Regions from separate parts of the Streptomyces sp. NPDC048584 genome, predicted to be linked through region 4. Evidence: riboswitches for the same ligand, from Rfam matches in the RefSeq annotation. Region 4 holds a riboswitch; each other region holds the start of a gene.
What was found. A riboswitch is a leader RNA that binds a small molecule or an ion and turns the genes downstream of it on or off. The one in region 4 is predicted to bind cobalamin.
Positions count from the first base shown of each region.

Region 1 (7,167 bases), on a different contig from region 4:
ACACCGAGGACATGCGCGCCCAGGGCCTGGAGCCCACCTCGCAGCTGCTGGACCTCGGCTACATCACGGCCGACGACCGGCTCGCCGGGCTGCTCGACATCACGGCCGGCGGACGCGTGCTGCGTATCGAGCGGCTGCGCATGGCCAACGGCGAGCCCATGGCCATCGAGACCACCCATCTGAGCGCGAAGCGCTTCCCCGCGCTGCGGCGCAGCCTGACGAAGTACACGTCGCTCTACACCGCCCTCGCCGAGGTGTACGACGTCCATCTCGCGGAGGCCGAGGAGACCATCGAGACGTCCCTGGCCACCCCGCGCGAGGCCGGTCTGCTCGGCACCGACGTCGGCCTGCCGATGCTGATGCTGTCCCGGCACTCGCGGGACCGCGGCGGACTGCCGGTGGAGTGGGTGCGGTCGGTGTACCGGGGCGACCGGTACAAGTTCGTCGCGCGCCTGAAGCGCCCCCAGGACTGACCCGGACCCGTCTCGCACTCACCTTCGACGTGTCCCGCAAAAGCGGCGAAAACGGGTGGTTGACAAGGTTTTCGTTGCTGTTGCCTCTCGGTTGCGCGGCGCCTGGGTACCGCTGTGCGGACGAGGGGTTACGGCCGGACGGTGCCCTGACCTACATTTCCGCGCACTACCGCCGGTGATCAGTGAGGGGACGGGAACCGTCTGATGTCACAAGCCCCAGAAACCAGAGAAGGGCCGGTGGTGACGCCCACCCGCGTCGTCATCGCCCTCTGTCTCGTCGCACCGTTCGTGGCCATGCTGTGGGTCGGGTCCTACGCGAAGACCGACCCGGTGTTCATCGGCATCCCGTTCTTCTACTGGTACCAGATGCTGTGGGTGCTGCTCTCCACCGTCCTGACGATGACCGCGTACAAGCTGTGGCAGCGTGACCAGCGCGCCCGCTCGGCCTCGAAGGGCGGTGCGTCGCGGTGAACGACGGCGTCAACGGCGTGGCACTCGCCGTCTTCATCTTCTTCTTCCTGCTGGTCACGGCGATGGGCTTCCTGGCCGCGCGCTGGCGCAAGGCCGAGAACGAGCACAGCCTCGACGAGTGGGGCCTGGGCGGCCGGTCGTTCGGCACCTGGGTGACCTGGTTCCTGCTCGGCGGCGACCTGTACACCGCGTACACCTTCGTGGCCGTACCGGCGGCGATCTACGCGGCGGGCGCGGCCGGCTTCTTCGCGGTGCCGTACACGATCCTGGTGTACCCGCTGATCTTCACCTTCCTGCCCCGGCTGTGGTCGGTCTCGCACAAGCACGGCTATGTGACGACGTCCGACTTCGTGCGCGGCCGGTTCGGCTCGAAGGGGCTGTCGCTGGCCGTCGCGGTCACCGGCATCCTGGCGACGATGCCGTACATCGCGCTCCAGCTGGTCGGCATCCAGGCCGTGCTCGACGTGATGGGTGTCGGCGGCGGCGAGAACACCAACTGGTTCGTCAAGGACCTGCCGCTGCTGATCGCCTTCGGTGTGCTGGCGGCGTACACGTACTCGTCGGGGCTGCGGGCCCCCGCGCTGATCGCGTTCGTCAAGGACACGCTGATCTACATCGTCATCGCGGTGGCGATCATCTACATCCCGATCAAGCTGGGCGGCTTCGACGAGATCTTCGCCCGGGCGAGCGAGGCGTACAGCCAGACCAACCCGGCCACGGGTGCGCCGCGCGGCGCGCTGGTACCGGGCGAGGCGGGTCAGTGGACGTACGCCACGCTGGCACTCGGCTCCGCGCTCGCGCTGTTCATGTACCCGCACTCGATCACGGCGACGCTGTCCTCGCGCAGCCGTGAGGTGATCCGCCGCAACACCACGATCCTGCCGCTGTACTCCCTGATGCTGGGTCTGCTGGCGCTGCTCGGCTTCATGGCGATCGCGGCCGGGGTCAAGGTCAGCAACGGCCAGCTGGCGATCCCTCAGCTGTTCGAGGACATGTTCCCGGACTGGTTCGCTGGCGTGGCCTTCGCGGCGATCGGCATCGGCGCGCTGGTGCCGGCGGCGATCATGTCGATCGCGGCGGCGAACCTGTTCACCCGCAACATCTACAAGGACTTCATCAAGCCGGACGCGACGCCGAAGCAGGAGACCCAGGTCTCCAAGATCGTGTCCCTGCTGGTGAAGGTGGGCGCGCTGGTCTTCGTGCTGACCATGGACAAGACGGTCGCGATCAACTTCCAGCTGCTCGGCGGGATCTGGATCCTGCAGACCTTCCCGGCGCTGGTGGGCGGCCTGTTCACCCGCTGGTTCCACCGCTGGGCGCTGATCGGCGGCTGGGCGGTCGGCATGATCTACGGCACCGTCGCCGCGTACGGGGTGGCCTCGCCGACGCAGAAGCACTTCGGCGGATCGTCCAAGGAGATCCCGGGCATCGGCGAGATCGGCTACATCGGTCTCACCGCGTTCGTGCTCAACGTCCTGGTCACGGTCGTCCTGACGTTCGTCTTCCGGGCCGTCAAGGCGCCCGAGGGCGTCGACGAGACCCGGCCGCAGGACTACACGGCGGACGCCGGTGACGCCGGTGTCCAGGTGGAGCTTCCGCCGGCCACGGCGGGCAGTTCGCACTGACGCCGTACGTTTCGGGCAGCGGGCCGCCGGAGGAAATCCGGCGGCCCGTCGCCGTACCCGTCCGGCACACTCGGCTCATGGACATCGTCATCCGGCCGGTGGAGTCCGGCGAGTACGGGGAACTGGCCGAGATCACCGCGCGGGCCTATCTCCTGGACGGGCTGCTCGACTTCGGGGAGGACGACGCGTACCTGGATGAGCTCAGAAACGTGGCGAAGCGGGCGGCGGCCGCCGAGGTGCTCGTCGCCGTGGCGGGCGGGGTGCTGCTGGGCGGGGTGACGTTCGTGCCGGGTCCCGGTCCGATGGCCGGCATGGCGGGGCCGGGCGAGGCGGAGATCCGGATGCTCGCGGTCGCCCACGCGGGCCGGGGGCGGGGTGCCGGGGAGGCCCTGGTGCGTGCCTGCGTCGACCGGGCACGGGCCACCGAGGGGTGCGTACGGGTCGTGCTGTCGACCCAGAGCACCATGCGCGCCGCCCACCGCGTCTACGAACGGCTGGGCTTCACCCGCACCCCGGAGCGCGACTGGAACCCCCTCCCGGAGCTGGACGACATCACCCTGCTCACCTACGAGCTGACACTCTGACACCGTCGCGACACAAGATATGGGGTTGCTGGCGACACCCGGCACAAGATGTATGCTCATGCTCGCTGTCGCCGCAGGGGAATCCGGTGTGAATCCGGAACTGTCCCGCAACGGTGTACCCATGCCCGCGTGGCCATGGGGGTCAGTCCGAGGACCTGCCGACAGTGCGCCCGGCCGTCCGGTCCGGGTGCCTGACGTCCGGGCCTCGCGGAATGGGCCGGTGGACGCGACGCCCTGTGCGTTCGTGTACCGCCCCCTGCGCTCTTCGAGGCCCCGTGCCGAGCGAGGGAGAGCCACACGTGACCATCGCGCCAGCCGATCCGGTTTCAGCGATCGGCGTGACCGAGGAGAGCGACGGCCCCGGTGCCGCGCTGCTGCGGATCCTGACCGAGCTGACCGCCGACCTGCCGGACGCCGACCCCGGACGGGTCGCCGCCGCCGCGCTGCGCGGCCGGTCCGCGGCCGCCGACCTGGCGGAGCTGCGGGAGCTGGCCACCGAGGCCGCGGCCGGGCTGATCTCCGAGGACCCGGCGTACTCCCGGCTCGCCGCCCGGCTGCTCACCCTCGGTATCCGTGCCGAGGCCGCCTCGCAGGGTGTCACGTCGTTCACCGGGTCCGTCGCGACCGGCCACCGCGAGGGTCTGATCGCCGACCGGACCGCCGCGTTCGTCGGGCTGCACGCCGCCCGCCTGGACACGCTGATCGACACGGGCGCCGACGACCGCTTCGGCTACTTCGGCCTGCGCACCCTGCACAGCCGCTATCTGCTGCGGCACCCGGTCACCCGCAAGGTCGTCGAGACGCCCCAGCACTTCCTGCTGCGGGTCGCCGCCGGTCTCGCCGAGGACGACTCCGCGCGGTCGGTGGACGAGGTCGCCGCGCTGTACGCGCTGATGAGCCGCCTGGACTACCTGCCCTCCTCGCCCACCCTGTTCAACTCCGGTACCCGGCACCCCCAGATGTCGTCCTGCTACCTCCTCGACTCCCCGCTGGACGAGCTGGACTCGATCTACGACCGCTACCACCAGGTCGCCCGGCTCTCCAAGCACGCCGGCGGCATCGGCCTGTCGTACTCCCGTATCCGCGCCCGGGGTTCGCTGATCCGCGGCACCAACGGGCACTCCAACGGCATCGTGCCGTTCCTGAAGACGCTCGACGCCTCCGTCGCCGCCGTGAACCAGGGCGGGCGGCGCAAGGGGGCCGCGGCCGTCTACCTGGAGACCTGGCACTCCGACATCGAGGAGTTCCTGGAACTGCGCGACAACACCGGTGAGGACGCCCGCCGTACGCACAATCTGAACCTCGCGCACTGGGTGCCGGACGAGTTCATGCGCCGGGTGAACGCCGACGCGCCCTGGTCGCTGTTCTCCCCGGCGGACGTGCCGGAACTCGTCGACCTGTGGGGCGGGGAGTTCGACGCGGCGTACCGGGCGGCCGAGGCGAAGGGGCTGGCACGGAAGACCCTCCCGGCCCGCGAACTGTACGGCCGTATGATGCGCACCCTCGCGCAGACCGGCAACGGCTGGATGACCTTCAAGGACGCCGCCAACCGCACGGCCAACCAGACGGCGACGCCGGGCCATGTCGTCCACTCCTCCAACCTGTGCACGGAGATCCTCGAGGTCACCGACGACGGGGAGACCGCGGTCTGCAACCTGGGCTCGGTCAACCTCGGTGCCTTCGTGACCGGCGGCGACATCGACTGGGAGCGCCTGGACGAGACCGTCCGCACGGCCGTCACCTTCCTCGACCGGGTGGTGGACATCAACTACTACCCGACCGAGCAGGCGGGCCGCTCCAACGCCCGCTGGCGCCCGGTGGGCCTGGGCGCGATGGGTCTCCAGGACGTCTTCTTCCAGCTGCGGCTGCCGTTCGACTCGCCCGAGGCGAAGGCGCTGTCCACGAGGATCGCCGAGCGGATCATGCTCGCCGCGTACGAGACCTCCGCGGATCTCGCCGAGCGGAGCGGCCCGCTGCCCGCCTGGGAGCAGACCCGTACCGCGCGGGGCGTGCTGCACCCCGACCACTACGACACGGACCTCGTCTGGCCGGAGCGCTGGGCGGCGCTGCGGACGCGGATCGCCGCCGTGGGGATGCGCAACGCGCTGCTCCTGGCGATCGCGCCCACCGCCACCATCGCGTCCATCGCGGGCGTGTACGAGTGCATCGAGCCGCAGGTGTCCAACCTGTTCAAGCGCGAGACGCTGTCCGGGGAGTTCCTCCAGGTCAACTCGTATCTGGTGGACGATCTGAAGCGGCTGGGCGTGTGGGACGCGCGGACGCGTGAGGCGCTGCGCGAGGCCAACGGCTCGGTGCAGGACTTCGCCTGGATCCCCGACGACGTACGGCGGCTGTACCGCACGGCGTGGGAGATCCCGCAGCGCGGTCTGATCGACATGGCCGCCGCCCGCACCCCCTTCCTGGACCAGGCGCAGTCGCTGAACCTGTTCCTGGAGACGCCGACCATCGGCAAGCTCTCCTCGATGTACGCGTACGCGTGGAAGCAGGGCCTGAAGACCACCTACTACCTGCGCTCCCGCCCCGCCACCCGGATCGCCCGCGCGGCGGCCCGGACCACCGTCCCCGTCCCGCAGCAGGCCGGCCCCGACGCGGTCGCCTGCTCCCTGGAAAACCCCGAGTCCTGCGAGGCCTGTCAGTGATGACCACCAAGAACCTGCTCGACCCCGGCTTCGAGCTGACTCTGCGCCCCATGCGCTATCCCGACTTCTACGAGCGCTACCGGGACGCCATCAAGAACACCTGGCACGTGGAGGAGGTCGACCTCCACTCGGACGTGACCGACCTCGCGAAGCTCACCCCCGAGGAGCAGCACCTGATCGGGCGGCTGGTCGCGTTCTTCGCGACGGGCGACTCGATCGTGGCGAACAACCTGGTGCTGACCCTGTACAAGCACATCAACTCCCCCGAGGCGCGGCTGTATCTGTCCCGGCAGCTGTTCGAGGAGGCCGTGCACGTCCAGTTCTATCTGACGCTCCTCGACACCTATCTGCCCGATCCGGACGACCGGGCGGCGGCCTTCGCGGCGGTGGAGAACATCCCGTCCATCCGGGAGAAGGCCGGGTTCTGCTTCAAGTGGATGGACTCGGTGGAGAAGATGGACCGGCTGGAGAGCAGGGCCGACCGGCGCCGCTTCCTGCTGAACCTGATCTGCTTCGCCGCGTGCATCGAGGGCCTGTTCTTCTACGGCGCCTTCGCCTACGTCTACTGGTTCCGCGGCCGGGGTCTGCTGCACGGTCTGGCGACCGGCACCAACTGGGTGTTCCGGGACGAGACGATGCACATGTCGTTCGCCTTCGACGTGGTCGACACCGTGCGCAAGGAGGAGCCGGAGCTGTTCGACGAGGAACTCGGGCAGCAGGTCACCGACATGCTGCGCGAGGCGGTCGAGGCGGAGCTGCAGTTCGCCCGTGACCTGTGCGGGGACGGTCTGCCGGGTATGAACACGGAGTCGATGCGGCAGTACCTGGAGTGCGTCGCCGACCAGCGGCTGGTGCGGCTGGGCTTCGCGCCGGTGTACGGCTCGGAGAACCCGTTCTCGTTCATGGAGCTGCAGGGCGTCCAGGAGCTGACGAACTTCTTCGAGCGGCGCCCGTCCGCGTACCAGGTCGCCGTGGAGGGCACGGTCGACCTGGACGAGGACTTCTAGGGGTTGTGCCGCCCCGCGTCACGCCGCGCGTGCGGTGCGGCACGGGGCGGCGCTCTTCGCCGGGCGCGGGGCCGCCGGCGTGTCGTGGCGTGCGGCCGCGGCGCGGGCGGCCTCGGCCCGTTCGATCTGCCGGTCGATGCGCCGCTCGCGTGCGATGCCGAGCAGGGCGGGCCAGGTCATGAAGACGAACAGGCCGAGAACGGCCACCAGCGTGGTCAGTGCGTGTATCTGCGTCGTTTCCATGACACCACTGTCGCGCCGGATGCTCCTTACGGGGAGTGGCAGGACTGCCGTGCACCCTCGATTTACTGCCAATCACGAGGCACACTGGGGTCATGCTCCAGAAC
Region 1 covers NZ_JBICWF010000002.1:612,282-619,448, reverse strand. The annotation lists gene ACGFR9_RS07090 (GntR family transcriptional regulator) at 1-473, shown strand, start outside; gene ACGFR9_RS07085 (DUF3311 domain-containing protein) at 678-944, shown strand; gene mctP (monocarboxylate uptake permease MctP) at 941-2,569, shown strand; gene ACGFR9_RS07075 (GNAT family N-acetyltransferase) at 2,647-3,153, shown strand; cobalamin riboswitch at 3,166-3,331, shown strand; gene ACGFR9_RS07070 (ribonucleoside-diphosphate reductase subunit alpha) at 3,453-5,813, shown strand; gene ACGFR9_RS07065 (ribonucleotide-diphosphate reductase subunit beta) at 5,813-6,820, shown strand; gene ACGFR9_RS07060 (hypothetical protein) at 6,839-7,063, opposite strand; gene ACGFR9_RS07055 (GlxA family transcriptional regulator) at 7,156-7,167, shown strand, end outside.
Region 1: it holds a riboswitch for cobalamin, as region 4 does, so the genes downstream of both, ACGFR9_RS07070 (ribonucleoside-diphosphate reductase subunit alpha) here and metE (5-methyltetrahydropteroyltriglutamate--homocysteine S-methyltransferase) in region 4, are expected to answer to the same signal.

Region 2 (7,167 bases), on a different contig from region 4:
CAGGTGCGGCACGGAGGAGAAGGTGTCGACCAGGCGCATGACCGTACGGTCGACCCAGCCGCCGAGCGCGCCGGCGGTGGCGCCGACGGCGGTGCCGATCACGGTGGCGGTGAGCGCGGCCACCACGCCCACCAGCAGGGACACCCGGAGCCCGTAGACGCAGCGCAGCAGCAGGTCGCGGCCCACGTCGTCGGTGCCGAAGGGGTGGGACCAGGACGGCGGCAGGAGTTTGGCGGCGAGGTCGACGGCCTGCTGGTCGAGCTGGACGAGCGGGGGCAGCAGCAGCACCGCGAGGGCGGTCACGGCGACGAGTCCGGCGGAGACGTACAGCCGCAGGGTGTGGGTGGAGCGGCGGGCGGTGCCCTGCGCGCGCCACACCGTCTTCTCCACGGCAGTGGTGTCAGCAGACATGTGGGTCACATCTCATTCAGCTTCACCCTCGGGTCGATCAGTCCGTAGAGCAGGTCGGCGAGGAGGTTTCCGGCGAGGACGGCGGCGGTGGCGAGGGTGGTCAGCGCGGCCAGCAGCGGGAAGTCGACGGAGGTGGCCGCCTCCACGGTGGCGGCGGCGATGCCGGGCCAGCTGAACACGGTCTCCACCAGCAGGGCGCCGGTGATGAGTTCGGGGACGCGGGAGCCGATCAGGGTGAGTACGGGCAGCAGTCCGGAGCGCAGGGCGTGGCCGAGCAGGACCGTGCGTTCGCTCAGGCCGCGGGCGCGGGCGCCGCGCACGGGGTCCTCCGCGAGGGCGTCGCCGACGCCCTGACGGACGTAGAGCGTGAACCAGGGCAGCTGGGAGACGCCGAGGACACCGGCGGGCAGGATCAGATGGCTGATGACCTGGCCGGGGGTGACCTGTTCGCTGCCGGTGTCGGTGAGACCGCCGGCCGGGAGGACGTCCAGGTTCAGGGCGAACAGCCAGACGGCGAGCAGGGCGATCCAGAAGACGGGGGCGGCTTCCAGGGCGTAGGCGAGGGAGGTGATCGTACGGTCGAGGAGCGAGCCGGGGCGGCGGGCCGCGAGGACGCCGAGCACGGTGCCGAGCAGCACGGCGAGGGCGAACGCGACGGCGCACAGCAGGGCGGACCAGACGAGGCGTTCGCCGATCACCTCGGCGACGGGCTGGCGCATCACGGTGGACCGGCCGAGGTCGCCGCCGAGCGCGGAGGTCAGCCAGTCCCACCAGCGGGCGGTGAACGGCCGGTCCACGCCCAGGTTCTCGCGCAGCCGGTCCAGGGTCTCCTGGTCGGCGCCGAGTGCGGCGGTGCCGGCGTACGCCTTGACCGGGTCGAAGGGGGAGGCGGCGGCGACGGCGAACACGCCGAAGGTGACGACGAGCAGCACCGGCACGGCGAACAGGGCCCGCCGTGCCGTGAGCCGGGTCATCTCTCCCCAGGGGAGTGCGCTCATGTGGCGGGCTGCCAGTCCTCGATGTTCCACCAGGGGCCGCTGGCGAAGCCGTGCTCGTGGGGTTCGGTCTGCGTGGTGAGGTCCTGCCAGCGGTCGGCGAGGACGTACATGTGGTCGATGTGGGTGAGGAAGGTGTAGCCGGGGTTCTTCACCAGTTCGCGCTGCAGGGTGTCGTAGGCGGCCTTGCGGTCGGCGGGGTCCTGGGTGCGGCGGCCGGTGTCGAGGGCCTCGTCGACGGCCGGGTTGTCGTACAGGGCCATGTTGTTGAAGCCGTCGCCGGCGAGGGTGGAGTGCAGAAGCGTGTAGAGGCCGAAGTCGGGGTCGCCGGTGCTGCCGAAGCCGGCGAGGACGGCGTCGTGCCTCATCCGGGGTTCGATGACCTCCCAGGTGGCGCTCTCCACCTTGACGTCGACTCCGGTCTTCTTGGCGTCGGAGGCGTAGGCGAGGGCGTGGTCCTGGCGGACCTTGTCGCCGGAGGGGTAGTAGAGGGTGAAGCGGGCGGGGCGGCCGTCCTTGGCGCGGATGCCGTCCTCGCCGGCCTTCCAGCCTGCCTGGTCGAGGATGCTCTTCGCCTTGTCGAGGTCCTGGGCGCGCTTGACGTCCTGGGCGTACCAGGGGTCGTCGACGGGCAGCGGGCCGTAGGCGGGGCGGCCGGCGCCGTCGAGGATCTTGTCGACCATGGTGGTGCGGTCCACGGCGAGGTCCAGGGCGCGGCGGATCGCGGTGTCGCCGGCGACCGGGTTGCCGGTGGGCAGGGTGACCGCGCGGAAGTCGTACGACGTCGCCCGGTACGTCTTCCTGCCGTCGTCGTCCTTGAAGGTGGCGGCGAGGTTGGGCGGGAGGGTCGCGCCGTCGAGGTCGCCGGAGCGCAGCCGGGTGGCGCGGACGTCGTCGTCGGCGATGATCGCCATGGTGAGCTTTTTCACCTTCGGGGCGCCGCCCCAGTAGTCCGGATTGGCCTTGAAGGTGAGTTTTTCGCCCTTGCTCCAGCCGGCCAGGACGTAAGGTCCGGTGCCGACGGGCTTGGTGTTGAACGAGCCGGTGTTGGGGTCCTGTCCGCCCGCGATGTGCTCGGGGACGACGGGCAGCACGGTGCGGGCGGCGAAGGCCGCGTAGGGGTAGTCGAGGGTGAAGACGACCTTGTCGTCGCCGTCGGCCCGGACGTCCTTGATCGCGTCGAGTTCGCTCTTGGCGGTGTTGTTGGTCCTCCCGTCGAGGACGGTGTCGTACGTGAAGACCACGTCGTCGGCGGTCAGCGGTTCGCCGTCGCTGAACTTCACGCCGTCGCGCAGGGTGTACGTGTAGGTGCGGCCGCCGTCGGTGATCTCGGGGAGCGCCTTCGCCAGGGCGGGCTTCAGCTCCATGCCCGCGTCGCGGGCGAGGAGCCCGTCGAAGATCTTGGAGTTGCCGTCCTTGCCGTAGCCGAGCAGGGGGCTGAGGGTGTCCGGTTCGGAGGGGACGCCGATCACGACGGACTCGGCGGAGGTTCCGCCGTCCGCGCCGCTGCCGCCCGGCGCCGAGCAGGCGGCTGCCGCACCGGCCATCGCGACCGCGGCGGCGGCGCCCCGTATTCGTCGGGTCGTCATCGAGACTCACACTCCTGTTGCCTGAAAACCGTTGTTGCATATTAATTGCAGCAAGGTTCTGCCCAGGACGGCGGGCCCCCACTCCCCCGCGCCGGCGGGCCGCGCCACCCTGTCAAGTACGCAGGTGTGCGCCGGGGTGCGAGCCGCCGGGCGCCGTCCGCGCGCCCCCTGTGGCCGCTTGTCACCGGGCCGGACGGGGAACTACTGTCACCACGCCTTGGTGACGGGAAATCGGTGCGATACCGGTGCGGCCCTCGCCACTGTGATCGGGAAGTCCGGCTCCGGTCCTCACGGACAGCCACTGGGTTTCACAACCCGGGAAGGCGGAGCACGGGCGGTGGTACCCGTCAGCCAGGAGACCGGCCAAGGCGCGTCAACCATCCACGAGGTGCTGGAGAGGGTCTGCTGAGCCATGCACATAGCCGAGGGTTTTCTGCCACCGGTGCACGCGGTCGCCTGGGGCGTCGCGTCGGCGCCGTTCGTCGTCCACGGAGCCCGGTCACTCATCCGTGAGGTGCGGGAACATCCCGAGAGCACCCTGCTGATGGGCGCGTCGGGAGCGTTCACGTTCGTCCTGTCCGCGCTGAAACTGCCGTCGGTGACCGGGAGTTGCTCCCACCCCACCGGCACGGGACTCGGTGCGATCCTGTTCCGGCCGCCGGTCATGGCGGTGCTGGGCACCATCACCCTGCTGTTCCAGGCCCTGTTGCTCGCCCACGGCGGGCTGACCACCCTGGGCGCCAACGTCTTCTCGATGGCGATCGTGGGCCCCTGGGCCGGGTACGGCGTCTACAGACTGCTGCGCCGGTTCGACGTGCCGCTGATGGTCGCGGTGTTCTTCGGCGCGTTCGTCGCCGACCTGTCGACGTACTGCGTGACCAGTGTGCAGCTGGCGCTCGCCTTCCCCGACCCGGGCAGCGGATTCTGGGGCGCGCTGGGCAAGTTCGGCTCCATCTTCGCCGTGACGCAGATCCCTCTCGCGGTGAGCGAGGGGCTGCTGACGGTGCTGGTGATGCGCATGCTGGTGCAGTCCAGCAAGGGCGAACTCACCCGGCTCGGCGTGCTGGTGACGTCGGTGGCCGGGCGCAGGGCGGCGAAGCCGGCCGACGCGGAGGCGGTGGCCCGATGAGCCGTAACACGAAGATCAACACGCTGCTGCTGGTGCTCGTCGCCGCGCTCGCCGTGATCCCGCTGGTGTTCGGGCTCGGCGATCACAAGGAGGAGCCGTTCGCGGGCGCGGACGCCGAGGCGGAGACCGCGATCACCGAGATCGACCCGGACTACGAGCCCTGGTTCTCCCCGCTGTACGAACCGCCGTCCGGGGAGATCGAGTCGGCGCTGTTCGCCCTTCAGGCGGCGATCGGGGCGGGTGTCCTCACGTACTACTTCGGGGTGCGCCGCGGACGCCGGCAGGGCGAGGCGCGGGCGCTGGAACGGCTGCGCGCGGAGTCGGACAAGGAAGCGGACACGGACGCGGACACGGACGCCGGGACCGTATCCGAACCGCGACGGGTCTGACGGCGGGTGCTGCCGATCGACGCGGCGGCGCACAGCAGTCGCTGGCGCCGCCGTCATCCCGTGGACAAGGCCGTACTGGGGCTGGGCCTCACCGTGCTGGCGATCTCCCTGCCGCCCTGGCCGGGCGCGGCGCTGGTGCTGGTGACGGCGCTCGCGGTGCTGCTCGGCCCGGCCGGGGTGCCCGGGGGGCGGCTGTGGCGGGCGTACCGGGTGCCGCTGGGCTTCTGCGTCACCGGGGCGCTGACGCTGCTGGTGCGGGTGGGCGGTCCTGGCGGATTCCTGTCCTGGGCCGAGGACGGGCCGCTGCGCGCAGGTGAGCTGCTGCTGCGTACGTCGGCGGCCTCGCTGGGCGTGCTGTTGTTCGCGTTCACCACGCCCATGTCGGATCTGCTGCCGCGGCTGGTGCGGGCCGGGGTGCCGGCACCGCTGGTGGACGTGGCGCTGGTGACGTACCGGATGAGCTTCCTGCTGCTGGACTCGGTGCGCCGCGTCCGGGAGGCGCAGGCGGCCCGGCTCGGGCACACCACCCGGGCCGCGACGTGGCGTTCGCTGGGCGGGCTCGGCGCGACCGCGTTCGTCCGGTCCTTCGACCGGGCGGCGCGACTGCAGACGGGACTCGCGGGACGCGGCTACGACGGCACCCTGCGCGTACTGGTCCCCGAGGCCCGCGTCTCGGCGCGGTTCACGGCCGCGAGCGTGGCGCTCCTCGCGACGCTGGTCGCCCTCACCTTCGTACTGGAAAGGCCCCTGTCGTGAGCGAGAACGTCCTGGTGGCCCTGCGGGGCGTGTCGTTCACGTACGAGGACGGCCCGCCCGTGCTCAGCGGTCTGGACTTCGAGGTACGTGAGGGGCGTGCGCTGGCACTGCTGGGGCGCAACGGCAGTGGGAAGACGACGCTGATGCGGCTGTTGAGCGGTGGACTGCGGCCGGACGGGGGTGAGGTGACCGTCGAGGGGCGGGCGGTGCGGTACGACCGCAAAGGGCTGACGGCGCTGCGCACCACCGTGCAGCTGGTGGTGCAGGACCCCGACGACCAGTTGTTCGCCGCCTCCGTGGGGCAGGACGTGTCGTTCGGGCCGCTCAACCTCGGCCTGTCCGATACGGAGGTACGCGCCCGGGTCGCCCAGTCGCTGGCCGCGCTGGACATCACCGCCCTCGCCGACCGGCCCACGCATCTGCTGTCCTACGGGCAGCGCAAGCGGACGGCGATCGCGGGCGCGATCGCCATGCGGCCCCGCGTGCTGATCCTCGACGAACCGACGGCGGGCCTCGACCCGGACGGCCAGGAACGCCTGCTGGCCACCCTGGACGGGCTGCGGGCGAGCGGTACGACGGTCGTCATGGCGACCCACGACGTGGACCTCGCCCTGCGCTGGGCCGACGACGCGGCCCTGCTGACCCCGTCCGGCGCGCACACCGGTCCGGCGGCCGGGATGCTGGCCCGCACGGACCTCCTCGCGGAAGCGGGACTGCGGCTGCCGTGGGGGGTGGCGGTGGCACGGCTGCTGCGGACGCGGGGGCTGCTGACCGGGCCGGCCACCGGTCCCCGCTCCCCGGAGGAACTGGCGGCTCTGGCCGCCGAGACCGCCGACGGCGGTGACGCGCACGTGCCGTGAGGTCACCGGGGTGCCGACGGCCCCTCGAGGGAGCTGCCGGGACCCCCGGGCCCGCCGGCCGGCACGGGGGCGACGTGCCGGCACCGGTGACCGGAGCGGACGCGGGACCCCGGTCCCCGGGAAGGGTGCACGGCCCCGGCCGCCGGAACCGCCGACGCGCACGTGCCGTGACGCCGACGGCCCCTCCGGGACATGCAGGGACCCGGTAGGCGCAGGGCCGGAGGGCCGGGCGGTCCTGGTCAGCGGGGCCCGGGCGGTGCCTCCGGGAGTTGTCGCGGGGCCGGGGCGGACAGAAGGCGGCGGGGGTCCGATGCCCGGGTGATGGCCGACTCGACGGCGGCTATGCGGTCGCCGAGGAGGGCGAGCGCGGCGACCGCGCGGGTCAGGGTGTCCTCGTCGGGGCCGCCCAAGGTGAGGGTGCGGGTGTGGGCGGACTTCACCTCGGTCCAGCGGGCCGCCGTTTCGGCGGTGAGCGTGCCGCGGAGTTCGGCGAGTTTGAGGAGGCTCGCCTCGGCGCCCGTGGTGAGGGTCTGGGCCTCGGCCGTGTAGTGGTCGTCGATGACGGCGGTCAGCTCGGCGGCGTTCATGACGGGCTGGATCCGCTGGGCGATCTTGTTCATGTTGCGGTAGGAGCCCTGGAGCCGGAACGGCGGCTCGGTGCGGGCGTCGTCGGACTGGGCGGCGGAGGCGATGTAGGCCGCGTTCACGGCGAGGACGGTTCGGCGGGCGGTGAGCAGATGGCGCAGCACCGCAAGGACGCGGTCGAGTTCGGTGGGCGCGTAGGGATGGGTGAGGCGGTCGGGGCGGGCCGTGGGGTCGTCGCCGGCGAGGCGGATGAGGAGGTCCAGGTCGGCGCGGTCGCGGGCGGCGAGCGGGGCGAGGACCGGGTTCGCGGTGAGGGCGTTCTCCACGAAGCTGAGCGCGAAGACGTCCTCCTTGCCGGTGAGGACGTCACCGAGGTTCCACACGTCGGCGCGGTTGGCCAGCATGTCGGGGACCCGGAAGGCCTCACCGGACTCGGTGTAGGGGTTGCCGGCC
Region 2 covers NZ_JBICWF010000001.1:850,265-857,431, forward strand. The annotation lists gene ACGFR9_RS03595 (ABC transporter permease) at 1-411, opposite strand, end outside; gene ACGFR9_RS03600 (ABC transporter permease) at 417-1,385, opposite strand; gene ACGFR9_RS03605 (ABC transporter substrate-binding protein) at 1,406-2,995, opposite strand; cobalamin riboswitch at 3,197-3,378, shown strand; gene ACGFR9_RS03610 (energy-coupling factor ABC transporter permease) at 3,408-4,124, shown strand; gene ACGFR9_RS03615 (energy-coupling factor ABC transporter substrate-binding protein) at 4,121-4,513, shown strand; gene cbiQ (cobalt ECF transporter T component CbiQ) at 4,520-5,269, shown strand; gene ACGFR9_RS03625 (energy-coupling factor ABC transporter ATP-binding protein) at 5,266-6,129, shown strand; gene ACGFR9_RS03630 (DNA repair ATPase) at 6,369-7,167, opposite strand, start outside.
Region 2: it holds a riboswitch for cobalamin, as region 4 does, so the genes downstream of both, ACGFR9_RS03610 (energy-coupling factor ABC transporter permease) here and metE (5-methyltetrahydropteroyltriglutamate--homocysteine S-methyltransferase) in region 4, are expected to answer to the same signal.

Region 3 (7,167 bases), on a different contig from region 4:
CGGCCGCGGTGAACGCCAGGTCGTCGACGCACTGTCCCGGCTCAGCGCCACCCGCGCGGCCCGCGCCGCCCAGGAACGCGAACCGGAACCCCTCCCCGGCATCCGGGCGACCGAGGCCCTCACCCGGCCCGGCGGGGTCCCCCTCCCGCCCCCGCTGCCCCCGCCGCCGCACCCCGAACAGCCGCCCGTGTACCCGGCCGCGCCGGGCGGGCCGGACCCGTTCGCGCTGGACCAGCTCGCCACCGACGCAGCCGCCCGCGCCCACGCCCTGCTCACCACCGGCCGCGACCCGGTCGGCGGGCTCACCCTGTGGCAGGACGCGGTGCGCGTCGCCGCCGCCCGCCCCGGCTCCGGCCTGACCGCCGCCACCCGCGCGCTGTACTCCTCCCTCGCCCGGGCGGCCGGCCGTACCCCCGCCGAGCTGGCCCGCGCGGTCGCCGCCTGGCGCCAGGGCGGCCCGACCGGCCTCGCCGTCCTGGAGGAGCCCTGGGACCCGCCGGCCGGCCGTTTCGACCGTGCCCGCCCGCTCCTGCTCGCCGCCGACCTCCCCGCCTTCCGCCCCTGGCGCAACCACCTCACCCACCCCCGCGGCCATCTCCAGCTCCGCCTGGGCCGCGACCACCTCTGGTACGCCTACGAGTCCGAACCCGACCACGACGACTGGTGGCCCCGGGGCACCCCCGACCCCGACCCCGTCGGCGCCCTGACCGGCCTGGACACACCGGGCGACCTGTGAACCCCGGGACCGGAGTGCTCAGCCGTCCGGGAGGAACGTCACCTGCGGAGCGCCCGTACGCGGATGGGTGGCGACCTCCGCCGCCACCCCGTAGACCTCCGCCAGCAAGCGGGGCGTCAGCACCTCGGCGGGCGGTCCCGACGCCACGATCTCGCCGCCGTGCAGGACGTAGAGGCGGTCGCAGTAGTAGGCGGCCAGGTTGAGGTCGTGCAGGGCGAGCAGCACCGTGACGGGCAGCCGGCGCAGGGTGCCGAGCACCGACAGCTGATGCCGGATGTCGAGATGGTTCGTGGGCTCGTCGAGGACGAGGAGGGCCGGCCGCTGGGCGAGGGCGCGCGCGATGAGAACGCGCTGTCGCTCGCCGCCGGAGAGCCGGTCGAACGGGCGGTCGGCCAGATGCACGGCGTCGACCGCCAGCAGCGCGGAGCCGACGATGTCGCCGTCCTCGGGAGTGTCACCGGCGAGGAACCGCTTGTGCGGGGTGCGGCCCATCGCGACGACCTCGCGCACGGCGAGGTCGAGGTCGGCCGCCGAGTCCTGCACCACCGCCGCCACGGTACGGGCCAGTTGCCGCACCGGCAGCGCCCAGGCGTCACCCCCGTCGATCCGGACCCGACCGGCATCAGGGCGCAGAACGCGGTAGACGGCACGCAGAAGGCTGGACTTGCCACTGCCGTTGGGGCCCACGAGCCCGATCGTCTCGCCCGCGCGGGCGGTCAGCGAGACCTCGCGCACCAGATGACGGGCCCCGGCGGTGAGCGTGACCGCCTCGACGCTCAGCTCGGTCGCGGTCATGCCACTCCCCGGTCGGTGCCGCGCCGGGCGTCCCGGCGCATCAGCCACAGGAAGAACGGCCCGCCGCACAGGGCCGTGAGAACGCCGACGGGTATCTCCATCGGCGCGGCGACCGTCCGTGCGGCGATGTCGGCCCAGACGAGGAACACCGCCCCGCCGAGCGCCGCCGTCGGAAGGACCCGGCGGTGGTCGCCGCCGACGAACAGGCGCACGATGTGCGGCATCATCAGACCGACGAAGCCGATCGGCCCGGCCGCCGCGACCAGCACACCCGTGACGAGGGAGAGCACGACGAACAGCCGGGCACGGAACCGGGCGACGTCCAGCCCCATCGTGGTGGCCGCCTCCTCACCGGCCAGCAGCAGATTGAGATTGCGGGCCTGCGCGGTCAGCACACCGATGCCGAACAACAGCGCCAGGCCCGGCAGCCACAGCGTGCCCCAGGCGACCCCGCCGAGGCCGCCGAGGGTCCAGGCGAGGACCGCGCGGGTCTCGTTGCCCCGGTCGGTGGTGAGCAGCAGCAGATCGAGTACGGCGGTGAGCACCGCGGCGACGGCCACCCCCGACAGCACGAGCCGTGACGAGGTGATGCGTCCGCCGGTACGGGCGGTGGCGTACACGAGCAGCAGCGCGCCCAGGGCGCCCACGAACGCGGCCACCGACAGCGACACCGGCCCGAAGAGGGTGACCCCGAACACGATCACGGAGACCGCGCCGAGGGACGCCCCCGAGGAGACGCCCAGCAGATAGGGCTCGGCGAGCGGATTGCGCACCAGGGCCTGCAACGCGGTACCGATCACCGCCAGACCGGCCCCGGTGACCGCGCCGAGCAGCACCCGCGGCGCCCGTACGTCCAGCACGATGGTCGCCCGCGCCCGCGACCAGTCCGGCTCCCGCCAGCCGGCACCCAGCGCGTGCGTGACGATGCCCCACACCTGACCGGGCGGCACCCGGACCGAACCGATCGCGAGCCCCGCCGTGACGGAGAGGAGCAGCAGGACGGTGAGGACGAGCAGCGTGACGGCCGACCGCGTACGGCCGGCCCGCACGACGGCGGCTGGGCTCACCGGAAGCTCTCGGGGTGCAGCCCGCGAGCCAGGTCCTCGACGGCGTAGGCGGAGCGGATGCCGACGAGGGTGGCGGTCAGCGGCAGTACGACGAACCGCTCGTTCCTGACGGCGGGTACATCGGCGAGCGCGGGCTGGGAGAGCAGGAACTCCTTCTTCTCCTGGACGCTTCCGGCCCCGGCGTAGTCGTAGATGGCGATGACCTCGGGCCTGCGCTCGACGACCTGCTCCCAGGAGACGTCGCCGAAGACGTCGTCGAGGCCGGCGAAGACGTTCTCACCGCCGGCCAGCCGGATCAGCTCGGTGCCCAGGCTCCTGCCGCCCGCGGTGAAGGCGCTCCTGTCGCCGCTGTCGTAGACGAAGACGGACACCTCGGGCTCGTCCCCGACCTTGCCGGTGGCCGCCCCGACGCGCCCCTCGAGGTCCTCGACCAGGCGGTCGGCGCGCTCCTGGACGCCGAAGATCCTGCCGATGGTGCGGATCTCGTCGTACGTGTCCTTCATCGTCACCCGCTTCTTCCCGCAGTACTCACGGTTGAGGTGGGTGTCGATGCCCGCGGCGGCGAACGCCTCGCGGGAACGTCCCTCGTTCTCGGCGAAGGCGCTGCCGTAACCGCCGTAGACGAGATCGGGCTCCGCGTCCAGGATCTTCTCGAACGACGGCTCCCGCTCGGCGAGTTCGGGGACCGCCTCGTACTTCTTCCGCAGCTCGGGCAGAACGGCGGAGTCCGGGAAGGCCGTACCGGCCATACGGTCCTCGAGCCCGAGAGCGAGCAGCAGCTCGGCCGGGTGCTGATGGATGGTGACCACCCGCGACGGCGGCCTGTCGTACGTCGTCCTCACACCGCAGTTGTCGACGGTGACGGGGAAGCCGGGCGGCACGGCGGCGGTGCTCTTCGCGTCTCCGCCGCCTATGTCGGCCGAACCGCAGCCGGCCGTCAGCAGCACGACCGAAACAGCCGTGGTACGAAGGAACCCGCGTATGCGGGCAGGGGTGAACAGGGACACGTGAGGCCTCCTGGAGTCCGCGCTCCTCGGATCGGGCCCGCGACGGACCAGTGTCCTGACTCCCGGATCCGCGTTCCCTCCGCCTTCCCGCGCGACGCGCAGTGGCATGTCGGAGGAGCGCTCCCCGGTCACAGTGGCGGGACCGTGCCGGACTCACACCGGCTTCCTGTCTCCCGTCGCGGCGATGACCCGACGATCCTACGGTTCCGGGACCGCCGGAATGAACGCGGTCCGCCCCGCGCACCCCTCACCGAATCCGGTTCGGCGAGGTCACCGACCATGCCGACGCGCTCCTCACGGCCAACGGCCAGGCGGACGCCGGTCGGGTAGCCGGGTCAACGTCTTCTCCACGGCTCCCCGTAGGGATTCAGGAGCAGGCCGTCATCGTTGCGGGGTCGGGGCCCGGTCCGGCCGGACGGCTGCGATTGCTGTGCCAGTCCAGCATCAGGACCGTGGCGTCGTCCTTGAGGTTGCCGTGACAGGCGTCGAGCACCGCGGCGGTCAGGGTCCGGACGGCTTCTCGCGGGTGCAGCGCGCGGGTGTCGTGAATGACCGAGGCCAGGTCGACGGCCGCGGCATCGCGTTCGTACATTCCGTCGGTGAGCAGGACCAGGCGGTCCCCGGGTCTCAGGAGTAGTTCCTGTAGGCGGTAGGCGGTGGGTGCCGCCACACCGAACGGCAGGTTGACGGCGAGTTTCACCTCTTCGACGGCGTTGTCACGCAGCAGCAGGGGCCGGGGATGGCCGGCGTTGACCAGTTCGCACCGGCCCGATGCGAGGTCGACGCAGAGCAGCTGACCGGTGGCCAGGCCGCGGCTGTGGCTCAGCAGGGCCTCGTGGGCGTGGTGGGCCTGCTTGAGGGCGTCACAGCCGCTGCGACGTGCTCGCCGCAGCGCGCCGACCAGCAAGGTGGCCAGCAGAGCAGAGTTCGTGTCGTGGCCCATGGCATCGGTGATCGACAGGTGCAGAGTGTCGCGGTCCAGCGTGTAGTCGTAGGTGTCGCCGCCGATGTCGTCGGCCGGGACCAGTCCGGCGGCCAGAGTGAACTGGGCCGCCTCGCAGCAGGAGGCCGAGGGAAGCAACTGGTGCTGGATCTCCGCCGCCAGGCTGGTCTCGGTAGTGCGCCGGCCCTCGTGGTACAGATCGGTGAAGCGGCGGTCCGTGACGATGATGTAGGCCAGCGCGTGGGCCGCGTGGCTGACCTGGCGCAGCACGGTGTCGTCCGCGGCCTGCAGGCTCACCTCCAGGACGCCGATGCAGTCGCCGCGGTTGGTGACGGGCGTGATGACGCGTTGTCCGCCCTGGCCGTCCGGTTCCACCTTCTGGCGCTGGCTTTGCAGAACGCTGTCGTAGACGCTGCCCCGCAGGTCGATCGGCTCGCCCAGGTCGGCGGCCTGGTCACCGGTCGCGGCCAGGCGTACCAGCCGCCGGCCGATGAGGTCGACGAACAGGAAGGACACGGCCTCGGCACCGAACCGCTTCTGCAGATCGTGTGCCACCACGTCGACGGACTCACCGGGCGGGGCCGCTTCCGCAGCGGCCAGCAACTCGCCCAGTTCCAGATCTCCACCCTTCACAGCAACCTCCTGTCGGTTGCCGCACCTTCTTCCCCGAGTCCGTGCGACCTCACATATCGTGCCCGTTTTGTCTGGTCAGGGCCGCATTCCGGATCGGTGCGAGCACGTGCCGTCTTCGACAGGCGGCGTTCGTGGGCGATCGTGCGGCCGGTGCGCCGGGGGACATGGGATGCGGAGGGGTACGCCCCTGTTCGGCCAGGTCTGGTTGCCGGTGGAGGGGGCGACGCCCGATGGCGTCAGGAGCTGGCACGGCCGGGTCCGGGGAAGATGTTTGTCCGGGCCCGATCGGTGCAGACGATGAGCTGACACAACCTTTATATGACGAAGTGGAAAGGCATCATGAGCATCATCGCGTGGATCATCATCGGCCTGCTCGCCGGCGCCATCGCCAAGGCCCTGATGCCGGGCAAGGACCCGGGCGGAATTATCATCACCATGCTCATCGGCATCGTCGGCGGTCTGCTCGGCGGCTGGCTCGGCAAGGTCATCTTCGGTGTCGACTCCATCGACGGGTTCTTCGATCTCTCCACCTGGATCGCCGCGATCGCCGGCTCCGTCATCCTGCTCGCCCTCTACCGCCTCGTCACCGGCAACCGGCATTCGCACCGTCACGCGACCCGCTGAAGTCACCACGTCTCCTTTTGCACATCTGGACGGCCCCCTTCCTGTCAGCAGGACGGGGGCCGTCCAGGTGTGTCCGGCCGAGCCACCCGTGGCCCACCCGCCGGTCGCCGTTCTCCTGGGCCCACCGCGCTCGCCCTTGACCAGACAGGCCGTGCGCGAGCAACGACAGCATGAGAGTGATCAGACGCCTCACCCACACTCAGGCCGGCGCGCTGCGCGGCGGGGCCGAGGTCGTCGTCGCGAGTCCGGGCCGGCTCAAGGACCTCATCGACCGTGGCGAATGCAGGCTGAACCGCGTGGGCATCACGGTGCTGGACGAGGCTGACCAGATGGCCGACACGGGTTTCACGCCGCCGCCGATTGTGCCGCCCGCGAGGTCTTCAACTCGGTCAGACCGGATTCCCGCGCCCCGCGTTCTGGGGCGTCTGTGACAGCGGGTGATACGGGGGAGCCATCCCGACGGGGCTTCTGCGGAGTTCGTCGTGGCCGCCGATGGCCTGTCGGCCTACCCGGACGCCGGCCACCTGGCCTGCCGAGGCCGAGGCCGACGCCCTCGTCCTTCCCGGGAGCGTGCAGGAGCGCCTGCGTGAGCAGCCGACCCGCCGCACGAAGGCATTCCCCAGCGCGAGATACTCTTCCTATGCGTTCACGCACCTCCCCGACCGGCCGGCCGATCACGATACGGAGGGCCGTCGCGCGGGATGCCAAACGGCTCACGCGGCTCGTGCGTGGCTCACGCGCCTACGAGGGTCAGTACGCAGCAGCAGTCGCGGGCTACCGGGTAGGTCCGGATTACATCGAGGCCCACCGCGCCTTCGTGGCCGTCGGCGCCGACGAGCATGGAGACCGGGTCCTCGGGTTCTACGCGCTCGTCCTCGCCCCACCGGAGCTCGACCTGCTGTTCGTGGCCGACGAAGTGCAGGGACGGGGTATTGGACGGCTGCTCGTCGCGCACATGCAGTCCGAGGCCCGTGCCGCCGGGCTCGACCGTGTCAAGGTCGTGTCACATCGTCCCGCCGAGGACTTCTACCACCGCGTCGGTGCGGTACGGACCGGGACCGCACTCGCGAACCCGCCCGCCGTGCCGTGGGACCGTCCCGAGTTCGAGTTCCGCATTCCTTCGGAATGACGCGGTGTGCCGGTTCGCGGGGCACCGGCTCGTGACCGAGACGAATGCCGTGCGGCCGGCGCGGCCCGCGCGCGTGCGGCCTGCACCTCGGCCCCGTCGATCCGCAGGACCGCGCTTTCTGCCTCGGCGTAGGCGAAGACGTCCTCCTGGGCGGGCAGTCGCAGCCCCGGCCGCTCAGGGCGGCGAAGGCGCGGGCCGCCGACAGCGGGCGGACCTCTCGGACCGCTCCGGAG
Region 3 covers NZ_JBICWF010000001.1:500,440-507,606, reverse strand. The annotation lists gene ACGFR9_RS02110 (SWIM zinc finger family protein) at 1-736, shown strand, start outside; gene ACGFR9_RS02105 (ABC transporter ATP-binding protein) at 755-1,531, opposite strand; gene ACGFR9_RS02100 (FecCD family ABC transporter permease) at 1,528-2,598, opposite strand; gene ACGFR9_RS02095 (ABC transporter substrate-binding protein) at 2,595-3,599, opposite strand; cobalamin riboswitch at 3,654-3,775, opposite strand; gene ACGFR9_RS02090 (PP2C family protein-serine/threonine phosphatase) at 3,973-5,181, opposite strand; gene ACGFR9_RS02085 (GlsB/YeaQ/YmgE family stress response membrane protein) at 5,521-5,805, shown strand; partial or broken gene ACGFR9_RS02080 (DEAD/DEAH box helicase) at 6,006-6,158, shown strand; gene ACGFR9_RS02075 (GNAT family N-acetyltransferase) at 6,446-6,934, shown strand.
Region 3: it holds a riboswitch for cobalamin, as region 4 does, so the genes downstream of both, ACGFR9_RS02095 (ABC transporter substrate-binding protein) here and metE (5-methyltetrahydropteroyltriglutamate--homocysteine S-methyltransferase) in region 4, are expected to answer to the same signal.

Region 4 (7,167 bases):
GAGGGCCGGGCCGCACGGCCGGGACTGAAGATCGGCGTCTGCGGTGAGCACGGCGGCGACCCCGACTCGGTGCACTTCTTCCACGCCGCCGGCCTGGACTACGTCTCCTGCTCCCCGTTCCGCGTCCCGGTGGCCCGCCTGGAGGCGGGCCGGGCGGCACTGCCCGGCACCGACGGCAGCGACAGCCGGTGACAGGCCGTCCGGCCCCGCCGTCGCCGTGAACCTGCTGGTCACCGACGGACTCAAGGCGCTCGCCGACTACGCGGCCCTCAACCGGGAGCGGGTCGACCACCTCGTCAAGCAGGCCTCGGCCGCCCCCTGGACCGGCACACCCGGCTGCGGCTCAGCCGGCGTCGCGTTTGCGGTAGCGGATATGAGTGGTCAGCGGTGAGTGGAGCACCTCGACGGGATCGAAATCGAAGGTCTCGACGCCTTCGAACAGGCGCTCACCACCGCCGAGCAGGACGGGCGCGATGTCAAGGACGAGTTCGTCGATCACGCCGGCGTTGAGTGCCTGTCGAACCGTCGAGGCGCCACCGGCGATGTCCACACCTGAACCGTCGGCGGCTTCGAGAGCCTGCGCGTAAGCGGCGTCGAAGCCTTCGGTGACGAAGTGGAAGGTGGTCCCCCCTTCCATCCGGATCGGTTCGTGGGCGTAGCGAGTGAGTACGAAGACCGGGGCGTGGTAGGGGGGCTCGGGGCCCCACCATCCGTCCCACACCTCGTTCCACTCGCCTCGGACGGGCCCGAACATGTTCCGGCCCATGACGTAGGCGCCACGCGGGCGCATCAGCCAGCTGCCGGCCGTCCTGTCGGCCTCGGTCGCGCGCGGGTCGCCGATATGCCAGCCGTGCAACTCCTGTCCGCGCTTGCCCAGCGGATCGTCCCGGCTCTGCTCGGGTCCGGCGACGAAGCCGTCGAGCGAGATCGACATGTGGCAGGTGGTGTCGGTCATCAGCTTCTCTCTCAAAGCACCGGGTGCGGGTTGTCGTGAGGTCACCGGACCCCACGACACACAGACTGTCAGAGGCCACCGAACTCATCGCGGCAGCGCGAAGCCGGGCAGGGTCTGCGCCGTCCGTCGGCTCTCCACCGGACCGGGGCCGGGGATGCCCGCACCGGACCGGGGCCGGGACCGGGGCCGGGAACGAGTCCCGCGCGGCCCGGTCCCGGGGCTCCCGGCGGCCGGCCCGAGTCATCGGTCAGTCCGGCGCCCCACCAGGTCGGCTCGTTCCGCGTCGCGTAGTGACCGCGTCAGCGCTGCACGGGCCCGGGCGACCCGGGAGCGGACCGTACCGATCGGGCAGCCGCTGAGCTCGGCCGCCTCCGCGTAGGGAAGGCCGACGAGTTGGGTGAGGACGAACGCCTCGCGGCGTTCGGCGGGCAGCGCGTCGAGCAGTTCGGCGAGAGCGATGCCGTCCTCGAAGCCGGGCAGACCGCGCTCCTGGACCCGTTCGGCGGCGGCCTGCCAGTCGTCGGTGTCGGCGAGACGCGGCCGGGCGGACGCGTACCGGTAACTGTCGATCACCGCACGGCGGGCGATGGACAGCAGCCAGACACGGGCGGAGGAGCGGCCCTCGAAACGGTGCAGGCTGCCCAGGGCCCGCAGGAAGGTGTCCTGCGCCAGGTCGTCGGCGGTGTCGGGGTCGGCGCCGAGATACCCGACGAAGCGCCGGACGTCTCTTTCAAGGGCACGAACGAACTTCTCGACGGCTTCCGGGTCACCACCGCGGGCGGTGAGCGCCCAGGCCGTTATCAACTCGTCGGCACAGTCGCGTTCCTCGGGTGTTCTCGTGGAGTGCGGAGTTCCGTCGCACGCGGCAGGAAGAGCGGGACTGATCACCTGGTGTCCTTCTCGGGGTCCGGAAGGCCCGGCACGCGGGCATCCGGAGACCGGACCGGGCGGCTCGAGGCACACGGCGGATCCGGTGGGGGCAGGGGGTGGCGGGAGTACGCCTGTACTGCGGCGCACTCCCGGTGCCCGGAGCCGTCCCGGGCCTGCGAGGCCCGGGACGGCGTCGGGAATCCGGCTGTCTCAGAGGACAGCGGTTCCCGCGGGTGGACCCCGAGTGATGATCGCGTGCACCAGGAGCAGCCGGCGCGGACCGCGGGCCGTGCGGCCACGGCGCAGGACGGTGCGCGGGCGGCGCGGAGGTGCGGGGAGGGCGAGGAGCAGCCGCAAGGGGGCGGCCAGCCGTCCGGCGACGGCCCGCAGGATGCGGAAGGCCGCGCGTTCGCCGTGCGCGAGCCACAGTCCGCTCAGCAGCGCGGCCAGCACGTGGGCGGCGAGCATGCCCGGGGAGGACATCTCGCCACCCATGACGTGACCGATTCCCGTCGCCTGGTCCAGGGCACCCGACGCGTGCGTGGCGAATCCGTCATGGGTCATGGAGTGCATGGCATGACCGGTGTGGGCCGTGGACGCCATGTGATGCGTGGAAGGTGTGCCACGCGCCGTGCCGCTCACGGACATCGACAGTGCCTGCGCGTAGGAGAACCACTCGTGCAGGGCCGACTGGGCGGCCACCACGACGGAGGAGACGAGAAGGAGCCCGCGTTCCCGGCCGGCCAGGCACCATGCCGTCCCGCCACACGCCACCGCTGCGACGGCGAGGGCCCACCAGGGGACGGAGGCGTCCGACATCATGACGTGCCCCAGGGCGGCGAGCAGCACGCAGACGGCCGCGAACACCGCGGCCCGTGTCGTGCGGAGACACCACCCAGCGCCCATTGCGGCTCATCCTTGCATTTCCGGCGCACCGTCCTGAGCGAGTACGAGAAGTTCCCGGACCCATGACTCACTCCGCTCCCGGTGATTCATGTCACGCCAATCCCCGGGAACTGCGGGAGAGTTGCACTCGACTGCCTCCCCAGGAGGTGCGTCTGTGACGGGCCCCGGACACGGCGGAAGGGCCTTCGGCCGAGTCGTCCCGGCCGAAGGCCCTCCCTTGTGCCGCCTGCCGGTGAAGGTTGAGAAGACGATCACGAGCAGGACGTCATACGGACCCCGCGGTCAGGGGTTCAGCAGCAGCACGTCGGCGCGGGCCTTTGCGGCCTCGTAGCGTTTCGCCACGTCCTGCCAGTTGACGACCGCCCACATGGCGTCGATGAAGTCGACCTTCTGGTTCTTGTACTGCAGGTAGAAGGCGTGCTCCCAGGCGTCGAAGACCAGGATCGGCACCGAACCCTGACCGACGTTGCCCTGGTGGTCGTAGACCTGCTCGACGATCAGCCGGCCGCTCAGCGGCTCGTGGGCGAGGACGCCCCAGCCCGAACCCTGTGTGGTGGCGGCGGCCTTGGTCAGCTGAGCCTTGAATCCGGCGAAGGAACCGAACGACTCGGCGATCGCGTCGGCGAGGTCGCCCACACCGTCGGCGGCCAGGGGCTCGCCACCGCCGTCACCGGTCATGTTGTGCCAGTAGATCGAGTGCAGGATGTGGCCGGAGAGGTGAAAGGCCAGGTTCTTCTCCAGGCCGTTGACCGAGGCCCACTGCTCCTTGTCCCGTGCCTCGGCGAGCTGCTCCAGCGTGTCGTTGGCGCCCTTGACGTACGCCGCGTGGTGCTTGTCGTGGTGCAGCTCGATGATCTGCGGGTTGATGACCGGCTCGAGCTCCGAGTAGTCGTACGGAAGCTCCGGGAGCGTGTACACCGCCATGTCCAACATCCTCCGACGTTATTGCAACTGATGTGCAGTTGCACGCTAGCAGCAGTAGCGGTGATCATTGATCAGGCGCTGGTCCCAGCACGGTGTCGCCCGGCCCCCGCTCGCCGTACTGCGCACAACACGCTCACCCGGCTTCCGGATGCCGGATCGTGCTCTTCCTTTCGCGGTGCCGCCCCGTAAGCTGACCGCAGCAGCTGGTTCACCCCGTCCGCCAGGCGGGGAGTCGCAAGAGGGAACCCGGTGGGAATCCGGGACTGCCCCGCAGCGGTGAGCGGGAACGACCGCCGTCATGAGCACTGGGTCCGACGTACCGGGCCCGGGAAGCGACGGCCAGTAGGTGTCCTCCGGCAAGGAGAACGTGCCCACGAGTCCGAAAACCTGCCAACTGCCCGCGCGCGGACCGTTCCGCGCGCGGACATCCCGGTGACCTCGAGGGCGGGTCGGCGTACACACCGGACGGAACGACCGTGCCTGTGCCGCACGGGCCGTGGCCGTCTGGTTCGTCACGCCCTTCGCGTTCTCGTCCCATCCCGGGATCTCAGGGATTCATCTCGCGAAGGAGATCTCCGTGACACCGAAGTCCACAGCCGCGGCAGCACGGGCCACCGTGTACGGCTACCCCCGCCAGGGTCGGAACCGGGAACTGAAGAAGGCGATCGAGGGCTACTGGAAGGGCCGCGTCACGGCCGACGCCCTCCGGGCGACCGCCGCCGAACTGCGGCGGGGCAACTGGCGACAGCTCGGCGACGCCGGCATCCACGAGGTGCCGACCGGCGACTTCTCGTACTACGACCATGTCCTCGACACCACCGTCATGGTCGGCGCGATTCCCGAGCGCCACCGCGCCACCGTCACCGCCGACCCTCTCGACGGCTACTTCGCCATGGCCCGTGGTACCCAGGAGGTCGCTCCGCTGGAGATGACCAAGTGGTTCGACACCAACTACCACTACCTCGTGCCCGAGCTCGGTCCCGGCACCGTCTTCACGGCCGACTCCGGCAAACAGGTCGCCGAGCTGAAGGAAGCCCTCGCGCAGAGGCTCACCGCACGGCCCGTACTGGTCGGGCCCGTCACGTACCTCCTGCTCGCCAAGCCCGCCCCGGGCGTGGCCGCGGACTTCGAACCGCTGACTCTGCTGGACCGGCTTCTGCCGGTGTACGCCGAGGTGCTCGCCGACCTGCGCGCGGCCGGCGCCGAGTGGGTCCAGCTCGACGAGCCCGCGCTGGTGCAGGACCGTACCCCGGCCGAACTCAACGCCGCCGAGCGCGCCTACCGTGCCCTCGGCACCCTCACCGACCGGCCGAAGGTCCTGATCGCCTCCTACTTCGACCGGCTGGGCGACGCCCTGCCGGTGCTGGCCAAGGCCCCGGTCGAGGGCCTCGCGCTCGACTTCACCGAGACCGCCGCGGCCAACCTGGACGCGCTGGCGGCCGCCGGCGGACTGCCCGGCAAGCGCCTGGTCGCCGGGGTCGTCAACGGCCGCAACATCTGGATCAACGACCTGCGGAAGTCGCTGTCGACGCTCGGCATCCTCCTCGGGCTCGCCGACCGTGTCGACGTGGCCGCCTCCTGCTCTCTCCTGCACGTCCCGCTGGACACGAACGCCGAGCGGGACATCGACCCGCAGATCCTGCGCTGGCTGGCCTTCTCGAAGCAGAAGACCGCCGAGATCGTCACCCTCGCCAAGGGCCTCGCCCGGGGAACCCACAGTGTCTCCGGTGAACTCGCCGCCAACCGCGCCGACCTGGTGTCCAGGGCTGGATCACCGATCACGCGTGACCGCGCCGTACGCGCCCGCACCGAAGCCGTGACGGACGCGGACACTCGCCGCTCCCAGCCGTACGACGAACGCTCCGCGGCCCAACGGGCCCGCCTCCGGCTGCCCCTGCTGCCGACCACGACCATCGGCTCCTTCCCGCAGACCGGCGAACTGCGCGCCGCCCGCGCCGACCTGCGCGCCGGCCGTATCGACACCGCCGGCTACGAGGAGCGCATCAGGGCGGAGATCCAGGAGGTCATCTCCTTCCAGGAGAAGACCGGAATCGACGTCCTGGTGCACGGCGAGCCCGAACGCAACGACATGGTCCAGTACTTCGCCGAGCAGCTCACCGGTTGTCTCGCCACGCAGCACGGCTGGGTCCAGTCCTACGGCACCCGCTACGTGCGCCCGCCGATCCTGGCCGGCGACATCTCCCGCCCCGAGCCGATGACCGTGCGCTGGACCACGTACGCGCAGTCCCTCACCGGCCGCCCGGTCAAGGGCATGCTCACCGGGCCGGTCACCATGCTCGCCTGGTCCTTCGTACGCGACGACCAACCGCTCGGCGACACCGCCCGGCAGGTCGCGCTCGCCCTGCGTGACGAGGTGCACGACCTGGAGGCCGCGGGCACTTCGGTCATCCAGGTGGACGAACCCGCCCTCCGGGAGGCCCTGCCGCTGCGTGCCGCCGACCGGGCGGGATACCTGGTGTGGGCGACCGAGGCGTTCCGGCTCACCACCGCCGGCGTCCGCCCGGACACACAGATCCACACCCACATGTGCTACGCCGAGTTCGGCGACATCGTCCGGGCCATCGACGACCTCGACGCCGACGTCATCAGCCTGGAGGCCGCCCGCTCGCACATGCAGGTCGCCCGCGAACTCGCCGCCCACGGCTACCCGCGTGAGGCCGGACCGGGTGTGTACGACATCCACTCCCCACGCGTCCCCAGCGCCGACGAGACCGCGGGCCTCCTGCGGACCGGCCTCGAGGCGATCCCCGCCGAGCGGCTCTGGGTCAACCCCGACTGCGGTCTGAAGACCCGCGCCTGGCCGGAGACCCGAGCCTCCCTGGAGAAGCTGGTCGCCGCCGCGCGCGCCGTCCGAGGCGAACTGTCCGGCTCCTGACCGAAGAAGGCAGTGGGCCGGGACGCCGCATGCGTCCCGGCCCCTTCCAGCACCGGAGTCCCTGCGGCCGGCCGTGAACGGCGCGAGGACATCGCCTCCGGCCGTCGTAGGACTGGCGCGGAACAACCTCAGGATCTCATCTCGGCCGGGCGGGCCGACTCGGGAGGTCATCGAGTGGAACGGCGCTTCGGCGTTCGCGAGTTACTGCCCTACGGTTCCTTGACCCGCTCAGGGGTCGGCCGGGTCCGGCGCATGTATTCCCGGCGTTCTCTCGGGCCGAGACGAGAGGTGACGCCGTCTCAGATGGTCGGGGTGTCGTCGACAACCGGCCTGTGAACCTCGACGACCGGCTTCCACCCCGCGGAGAATTCGATGAAGTCCGCACGGGTGGGGTAGGTGTCGATCGCGCGCCGGTCACGCTTGGGGCTGTCGCCCCCCTTGCGCCCCCGGGGAATCTGCTCCTCGAAGATGTCGACCTTCACGTCGGGAACCTCCTTGAGGCCCTGGCGCCAGATCTGCACGACGTCGGCGCCGAACGCCTGCCGGGCCGCGGCGTACAGGGCCGTGAGGGCCCCCTTGTCCCCACCGGGGACGAAGAGTGCCAGGTCCAGCACGA
Region 4 covers NZ_JBICWF010000003.1:127,738-134,904, reverse strand. The annotation lists gene ppdK (pyruvate, phosphate dikinase) at 1-192, shown strand, start outside; gene ACGFR9_RS08550 (dihydrofolate reductase family protein) at 344-955, opposite strand; gene ACGFR9_RS08545 (sigma-70 family RNA polymerase sigma factor) at 1,196-1,843, opposite strand; gene ACGFR9_RS08540 (hypothetical protein) at 2,036-2,731, opposite strand; gene ACGFR9_RS08535 (superoxide dismutase) at 3,014-3,655, opposite strand; cobalamin riboswitch at 3,843-4,065, shown strand; gene metE (5-methyltetrahydropteroyltriglutamate--homocysteine S-methyltransferase) at 4,233-6,551, shown strand; gene ACGFR9_RS08525 (hypothetical protein) at 6,851-7,167, opposite strand, start outside.